DNA from 2 places in the Mesorhizobium sp. CA12 genome. Region 1 is predicted to be linked to the other one. Evidence: predicted binding sites of a transcription regulator. Region 1 holds the regulator's gene; the other holds the start of a gene.
What was found. The regulator HrcA, encoded in region 1, represses chaperone genes, less so after heat shock. The targets are predictions, from matches to a motif close to GTTAGCACTCNCNNNNNGNGAGTGCTAAC.
Positions count from the first base shown of each region.

Region 1 (4,209 bases):
ATTTCTGAAAGGCGCGGGCGCGGTGCGAAAGCGCCGTCGCCTGGCCGGGCCTCCAGCCATGCTTTTCTTGCGCGCTCATCTCGCCAAAAGTCTTGTCGAAACCGTTGGGCAGGAACACCGGATCGTAGCCGAAGCCGAGCGTGCCGCGCGGCGGCCACACCAGCCTGCCTTCGGCCTCGCCGCGATAATATTCGGCCTCGCCGTCGGGAAATGCCAGGCAGATGACGGCGACGAAGCGGCCGGTGCGCTGCGCGGGCTCCGTAGCGCCAACCTCCTGCAGCGCCACCTCGGTGCGCTGCATGGCCATGCCGAAATCCCTGCTGCCGTCCGGCGTCTCGGCCCAGTTGGCGGTGTAGACACCGGGCGCGCCGTCGAGCGCGTCGACGCAGAGCCCGGAATCGTCCGACAGCGCCGGCAGGCCGGTCGCCTTGGCGGCGGCATATGCCTTGATATAGGCGTTCTCCTCGAAGGTGGTGCCGGTCTCGTCGGGTTCGGGCAGGCCGTATTCCTTGGCCGATTTCGCCTCGAATCCGAACGGCGCCATCAGGTCGGCGAATTCGCGCAGCTTGCCTTCATTGTGGCTGGCGACGACGATCTTTTTTTCCCCAAGGGAATGAAAAGGTTGCGAGTGCATCAGAAACCCCAGATCCTTGGCTCGGCGAACTCGATCGAATTGCCCGACGGGTCGCGGATATAGATCGAGTGCCCGCCCTGCGGCCATTCAAAATCGCTTTCGATGGCGATGTTGTTGGCGGACAGATGCTTGCGCCATGCAGCGATTTCATCGGCGGTTGCCGCAAAGCAGAGGTGCCCTTCGCCGGCCGTGCCGTGCGGCGGCACCTTCAGCCGAGCGTCCGGCGCCGGCGGGATTTTCGTAGCGTCGGCATTGAAGAGAAGCAATACGCCGTCGCCGCAGCGGAAGAAGACGTGGCGCCCTTCGACCTTGCCCAAGGCTTCGAGGCCGATGATGTCGCGGTAGAAGGCTTCGGCGGCGTGTAGGTCTGTGACGTAGAGGGCGGATTCGAGAATTGCGGAGGGTATCACGAGGCCCCCCTCTCTGCCCTGCCGGCCATCTCCCCCTCAAGGGGGGAGATTAGCTGTGGCCGCGCCGGCACCTCTTCTGCAGCATTGGTGATTGGCGAAAGCCGGCGTGACATACAATCTCCCCCCTTGAGGGGGAGATGGCCGGCAGGCCAGAGAGGGGGGCCTAGGCTCGGCATTGGAAACCCTAAGCCACCGCCATCTGCTGCAGGCTCACCAGCCGCGAAATACCCTTCTTCGCCAAGCCCATCAGCGCCGCGAACTGCTCCTCGGAGAAAGGCTCGCCCTCGGCCGTGCCTTGGATCTCGACGATGCCGCCCTTGCCGGTCATGACGAAATTGGCATCGGTGCCGGCCGAGGAATCCTCGAGGTAATCGAGGTCGATGACCGGCTGACCGTCATGGATGCCGCAGGAAATTGCCGCGACATGGTCCTTCAGCACTTTGGCGACGCTCACCATCTGGCGCGCTTCCATCCAGCGCAGGCAATCGTAGAGCGCCACCCAGCCGCCGGTGATCGAGGCGGTGCGGGTGCCGCCATCGGCCTGGATCACGTCGCAGTCGACGGTGATCTGCTGCTCGCCCAGCGCCTGCAGGTCGACCACGGCGCGCAGCGAGCGGCCGATCAGCCGCTGGATCTCCAGCGTGCGGCCGCCCTGCTTGCCGGCGGAGGCTTCGCGCCGCATGCGCTCGCCGGTCGAGCGCGGCAGCATGCCGTATTCGGCCGTCACCCAGCCCTTGCCGGAATTGCGCATCCAGGCCGGCACCTTTTCCTCCAGGCTCGCCGTGCACAGGACATGCGTGTCGCCGAACTTCACCAGGCACGAGCCTTCGGCGTGCTTGGAGACGCCGCGTTCGAAGGAGATGGCGCGCATTTCGTCGGCTTGGCGTTTGGAGGGGCGCATTCGACCTTCTTTCTTGTCGTTTCCGGAATCGTGGCCGGCTTGTAGACGCATGCGGGGCAAGTCGCAAAGGAAAAGGACGCCGCGCAGGAAAACGGGCCGCGTGACCGCAAACGCGCCACCGGTGACCGCAAACGCGGCGCTAGGTGACCGCGAGCGCGGCACCGGGTTGCGCCGCCGTAGCTTAAGTCTATATCTTTCGGAAGGAGGTTTCTCGCCGGAATGAACAAACCAGTCGATCCGACGTCGCAGTCGCCGGTACTTCAGTCACTCGACATGCGCTCGCGCGATATCTTCCGGCGGATTGTCGATTCCTATCTGCGCGACGGCGAGCCGGTCGGCTCGCGCAGCCTGTCGCGCATCCTGCCCTCTTCGCTGTCGCCCGCCACCATCCGCAACGTGATGAGCGACCTCGAGCATCTGGGGCTGATCTACGCGCCGCATGTTTCCGCCGGGCGGCTGCCGACCCAGACCGGCCTGCGCTTTTTCGTCGACGCCTTCATGGAGCTGGGCGACCTTTCCGACGACGAGCGCCGCACCATCGAGGCGCAGGTGCGCGCCTCCGGCTCGGGCGCGACGCTGGAGCATATGCTGACCGAGGCCAGCCAGATGCTGTCGGGCATGTCGCGCGGCGCCGGCCTCGTGCTCGCCTCCAAGCACGAGGTGGCGCTGAAGCACATCGAATTCATCCAGCTCGAGCCCGCAAAGGCACTCGCCGTGCTGGTGTCGCAGAACGGCGATGTCGAGAACCGCGTCGTCGACCTGCCGGCCGGCACCACCGTGTCCCAGCTGCACGAAGCGTCCAATTTCCTCAATGCGCATATCCGTGGCCGGACGCTGGCCGAGGCGCGGGCGGAAATCGCCCGCATCAAGGACGAGACAAGGGCGGCCCTCGACACGCTGTCGCAGGATCTGGTCGAGAAAGGCCTCGCGGTCTGGGCCGGCGCCGAAAGCGGCCTGCCGGCGCGCCTTATCGTGCGCGGCCGCGCCAATCTCCTGGAAAACGTCACCGCCCAAGCGGACATCGAATTGCTTCGCCATCTGTTCGAGGATTTGGAAACCCAGGACGGACTGCTGCAGCTGCTCGATCTCGCCGAAGAGGGGCCGGGCGTGCGCATCTTCATCGGCTCGGAGAACAAGCTGTTTTCGCTGTCCGGCTCCTCGCTGGTCGTCGCCCCCTATCGCGACAAGGACGCCCGCGTCGTCGGCGCGCTTGGCGTCATCGGGCCGACCCGCCTGAACTACGCCCGCATCGTGCCGATGGTCGATTACACTGCACAACTGATTTCCCGCATGCTTCGTTAGGTGTATCGATATTCAGGTGAGGCCGGCCTGACCTGAACCTCGACACAGCTGAGGGAGCAAAGGAGAAGAACATGGCGCTGGAATCGCTCAAGGCCCAGATCAGCCTGCTGCTCGAGGAAATGGTGAACCAGCCCGAGGACGAGCACGAGATCCAGGAGCAGCTGCGCGAGAAATTGAGGGAGATGCGCGCCATGGGCCTGCCCCTGCCGGCTGATCTCGTCGAGTTGGAAAAGCGCCTCGACGACGATCTGGATGCCGAAGAGGCCTGAGGCCGGCAAGTCACGTGCGCGAGCTTCTCTTTTCGATCGTTAGCCCAATATGTTCTATCTCCGGGGCCTTATCGACTGAGGCACCCGAAGGCGGGACATAGTGGCAGAGACGGAGGACAGCATGATGCGGATCGCCGGCCTTGCGGGCCTCGCACTGGTTTTTGCCACGGCTGCCTTTGCGCAGCAGACCGATCAGCCCTTGCTCAGCGGCGAAAAAGCTTTCGGCGACTGGAAAGCCGACCGTCCGGGCGTGCGCCGGCTGCTGAAACCTGAGGATTTGCCGAAACCCGATATGACGGAATCCGCCTCCAACGGCGGCGGCGTCACCGATCGTCCCGAGGATGCCAAGCCAAAGCTTCCGCCCGGCTTTTCCGCCGAGCTGATCGCGTCGGGCGTCGACAGTCCGCGCGTCGTGCGGGTGGCGCCGAACGGCGACCTCTTCGTTGCCGACAGCCGGGCGAGCCAGGTGCGCGTCTATCGCCTCGCAGAAGGCAGCGCCAAGCCTGCACAGGAGTCGATCTTCGCCAAGGGCCTGACCCGGCCCTACGGCATCGCCTTTTATCCGCCGGGCGACAAGCCGCAATGGGTCTATGTCGCCAACAGCAACAGCGTCGTCCGCTTCCCCTATCGCGAGGGTGACCTGGAAGCGTCTGGCAAGCCGGAAACCATCGTCGCCAAAGTCCCCGCCAGCCA
Region 1 is NZ_JAIUHT010000022.1:39,510-43,718, reverse strand. It holds gene rdgB (RdgB/HAM1 family non-canonical purine NTP pyrophosphatase) at 1-634, opposite strand, end outside; gene LB520_RS26515 (VOC family protein) at 634-1,044, opposite strand; gene rph (ribonuclease PH) at 1,229-1,945, opposite strand; gene hrcA (heat-inducible transcriptional repressor HrcA) at 2,165-3,247, shown strand; gene LB520_RS26500 (hypothetical protein) at 3,319-3,516, shown strand; gene LB520_RS26495 (PQQ-dependent sugar dehydrogenase) at 3,638-4,209, shown strand, end outside.

Region 2 (4,209 bases), on a different contig from region 1:
CGAAGTCGCGGCAGACGCCTATGCGTTCCTGGTACGCCTCGAAGGCCGTTCGCGTCGATCTGGCCTGCATGTAGTCGAATTGAATATGACCGTGGACGAAGTCGCAGATTGCTTGCACGCGGCCCCAACCTGGGGCAGTGGCGCCAAACATGTCCCACGCCGCCTGGCTGAGACGATCGGTTTCGCAGTAGCGGCTGCCCATTAGGTAGACAAGGCAGCCGTCCGGCAAATCCCACACCGCTACTTCGCGGGCAGCTGGCAGCAGCCTGTCTATCTTGCCGTCATCCTCGATCGTTGCATCGCCCCATATCGTCAGGTCGCCCGCGGGCGCGACAAGCCGGCGGCATCGGTTGCCAAAGAGATCATGGTAGGTCGATGTCGGAACATCGGGCGTGGTGAAGACCGTTTCGGGGATCCTGATGTCGGCCGCGCGGTCGTCGTGGACCGATAGCAGGCATACCAATGCGGTCGGTTGCTGGCAGGTCAGCGTGATCTCATAGCCGTAGCGGATCAGCATGTGGATCTTTCCTGCCGGAAATCAGCGGGGGTCAGAGTGCAGGATTCGCGACGGTTGCGGGAGTAGGCTTGGCAAGCAACATCATGGATGGACATCAGCAAGGCCTCGAATGCTGAAAGGTATCTTGTTTCAGCAGGCCCGGTCTCGGCCAAGGCGATATCCGATTTCGCGAGCGCCTGACATCGACCAAGAAGCAAGCCGTCATGATCGGTGAGGCCGACGGCGTTGCGCGCTGAAAACGTGGAAGTCGGTCCAGGAGCGACCAACTTCCACTCGACGGCCATTTGATGGTCCATAGAAATTGCGCCCGGACGCGCCGCCCTCATTTTCCCAGACCGCAAGCGCGGCGACGTTGCGGGTCCGACAGCTTTCGTCGTTATGGCCACTCATGATGTTAGCCGATCCTCATTACTCGCCTTCCCCGGCGAGAACGCCCGAATAGAGCGTTGCGCCATTCGCATCGGCGATCGTCATGGCGTCCGGCCGCTGCGGCATGTTCAGGGTCCCAGCCAAAAGCCTGGCGATTTCGATCGCATCGTCGAGGTCGGCGGCTTCCGCGGCCTCGCGGCCGAGCACGGCATGCGCATCGTCCGCTTCTCGGGTGCGATAGAATTCGATCATGATCTTCATCATCATCCATCTCGCTGTGTCAGTTCTCGCCTTAGCCGCGAGGGGTACTGATGTCAGGAAGTCTGGTGTGGGCGCCGAACACGCTTTTAGGCTTGGGCAGGGCCTTTTCCTGCTTCGGCTTCCTGATTTCCCGGCTCGAGCGTTTCGGTCCCTTTGCCATGTGCGAACGTCCTTTCGATGAGCGTTATGGTGTCACCCGGCGATGTGGCGACCGGTTCGAGACTGTCTTGCGTCGCCACCCGTTCATGAGGTTCGCCGTCGTTGCGGATGCGGTACTGCGCCGAATCTTCCCTCGGCGGGAGTCTGGCTGTGATCCGGTAGATTTCCGAAGTCTTTGGAAACGTGCCGAAGCCGCCCTTCAGCCGGACAGCCTGTCCGAGAGCAAATAGATGCGTTGCGGCTTCGCGGCGGACCGGGTGTGGGTTGCGTTGCATCATCGTGGTTCTCATCATTGTCTCTGGTCCTGCTCCAGTGCGGCTTTGAGCGATGCCGGTTCGATCGGCACCATCTGCCGCGTAGCACCGCTTGCGGAGATCGCCGGCAGGTGAATGAAGGTGGCGACGCGGCGCCACGCGATCAGGGAAGCTCCTTCGAGGGCTTCCTCGTCGTGATCGACGCGGTAATCCCCGGGTGGTTGCGGTGCATCAAAGCCGGGCAGCGAAAACGCCGACTTGAAGCGAACGATAGTTGGTGTGGTGCGGCTGGTCATTTGTTGCGGCTTTCAGCGGAAACCCGCGCCTGCGCGTTTCCCTATCATTCCCACTCGAACCACCGGAATGATGCCCGACGCTGCCAGTACATTCGTGGTCAGCGTCGATGTCATTCCAGGGGTTCGAACGGAACGAAATGTGCGCCGGACCGGCGCTGCACTCGTTTTCGAGAATTCGGTGGTGAATGGCGGGGCTCTGACACAAAGCCAACTCGACCAAATCAACGAGTTTTACCTATGCGCCTCATTTGAGTTCTAAACAAGGTCGAGACGCTTTTTATTTGTCCCTTGAAATAACAGACGCACGCCCGCAGAATTCAAGCCGGCAGAAAATTTCCCACAAGTACGGATGAATTTCTGCGCGGCTCGAATTATTTCATTCGAATTCTTGGCCATCGGCGAGAAATAATTCTGGCACTCCTATCTATCGAGTGCCAACCCGCCTATACAGAGGCAGGGGCCGCCCAATGCCGGCCACAGAAAGAAGTTCCCATGAAATTCCGGCCACTCCACGACCGCGTCGTCGTTCGCCGCGCCGAAGGCGATACCAAATCCAAGGGCGGCATCATCATTCCCGACAATGCCAGGGAGAAACCGCAGGAAGGCGAAGTGATCGCCGTCGGCCCGGGAGCACGCGACGAAAGCGGCGCCTTGATCGTGCCCGATGTGAAAGCCGCCGACTTCATCCTGTTCGGCAAATGGTCCGGCACCGAGGTCAAGATCGATGGCGAGGACCTTCTGATCATGAAGGAAGCCGACATCATGGGCATCATCGACAAGAGCGAGACCGGCATCGTCGACAAGACAATGGCCGTCAAGAACGCCGCCTGACCGGGCAGTCTTCACGGCAAGCCGCGCACTCCAATTTTCGAACGGGATCAACGATCATGTCTGCCAAGGAAATCAAATTCTCCACCGACGCGCGCGACCGCATGCTGCGCGGCGTCGAGCTCCTGAACAACGCCGTCAAGGTGACGCTCGGCCCCAAGGGCCGCAACGTCATCATCGACAAGGCTTATGGCGCGCCGCGCATCACCAAGGACGGTGTGACGGTGGCCAAGGAAATCGAGCTTACCGACAAGTTCGAAAACATGGGCGCCCAGATGGTGCGCGAAGTGGCCTCGAAGACCAACGACCTTGCCGGGGACGGCACGACCACCGCCACGGTGCTGGCCGCCTCGATCCTGCGCGAAGGCGCCAAGCTGGTCGCTGCCGGCATGAACCCGATGGACCTCAAGCGCGGCATCGACCAGGCGGTCACCGCCGTGGTTGAGGAAATCAAGGCGCGGGCCAAGAAGGTCAAGTCGTCGGCCGAGATCGCGCAGGTCGGCACCATTGCCGCCAATGGCGATGCCAGCGTCGGTGAGATGATCGCCAAGGCCATGGACAAGGTCGGCAATGACGGCGTCATCACTGTCGAGGAAGCCAAGACCGCCGAGACCGAGCTCGACGTCGTGGAGGGCATGCAGTTCGACCGCGGCTATCTCAGCCCGTATTTCGTCACCAATGCCGACAAGATGCGCGTCGAACTGGAAGAGCCCTATGTGCTTATCCACGAAAAGAAGCTCGGCAACCTGCAGGCGATGCTGCCGATCCTCGAAGCAGTGGTGCAGGGCGGTAGGCCGCTGCTGATCATCTCCGAGGACGTCGAAGGCGAGGCGCTGGCCACGCTGGTCGTCAACAAGCTGCGCGGCGGCCTCAAGGTCGCGGCCGTCAAGGCGCCGGGCTTCGGCGATCGCCGCAAGGCGATGCTGGAAGACATCGCCGTGCTCACCGCCGGCCAGATGATCTCGGAGGATCTCGGCATCAAGCTCGAAAACGTCACCATCGACATGCTCGGTCGCGCCAAGCGCGTGCTGATCGACAAGGACACCACCACGATCATCGACGGCGCCGGCGCCAAGGCCACCATCCAGGCGCGCGTCGCCCAGATCAGGGGTCAGATCGAGGAAACCACGTCCGACTACGACAAGGAAAAGCTGCAGGAGCGGCTGGCCAAGCTCTCCGGTGGCGTTGCGGTGATCCGCGTCGGCGGTGCTACGGAGTCGGAAGTCAAGGAAAAGAAGGACCGGATCGACGATGCGCTGAACGCCACGCGCGCGGCTGTCGAGGAAGGCATCGTGCCCGGCGGTGGTGTGGCGCTGCTGCGCGCCAGGTCGGCGCTCAAGGGCCTGACCAGCGCCAATGTCGATGTCACCGCAGGCATCTCGATCGTGCTCCGGGCGCTCGAAGCGCCGATGCGCCAGATCGCTGAGAATTCCGGCGTCGAAGGGTCGATCATCGTCGGCAAGCTTGCCGACAGCAAGGACCACAATCAGGGCTTTGACGCCCAGAACGAGGTATATGTCGACAT
Region 2 is NZ_JAIUHT010000012.1:162,836-167,044, reverse strand. It holds gene LB520_RS20485 (transglutaminase-like domain-containing protein) at 1-517, opposite strand, end outside; gene LB520_RS20480 (DUF1488 domain-containing protein) at 511-801, opposite strand; gene LB520_RS20475 (hypothetical protein) at 926-1,150, opposite strand; gene LB520_RS20470 (hypothetical protein) at 1,234-1,584, opposite strand; gene LB520_RS20465 (hypothetical protein) at 1,596-1,856, opposite strand; gene LB520_RS20460 (co-chaperone GroES) at 2,349-2,687, shown strand; gene groL (chaperonin GroEL) at 2,744-4,209, shown strand, end outside.
Region 2: a site for HrcA is predicted at 2,267-2,295, ahead of LB520_RS20460 (co-chaperone GroES). Genes of this name have one in related genera too.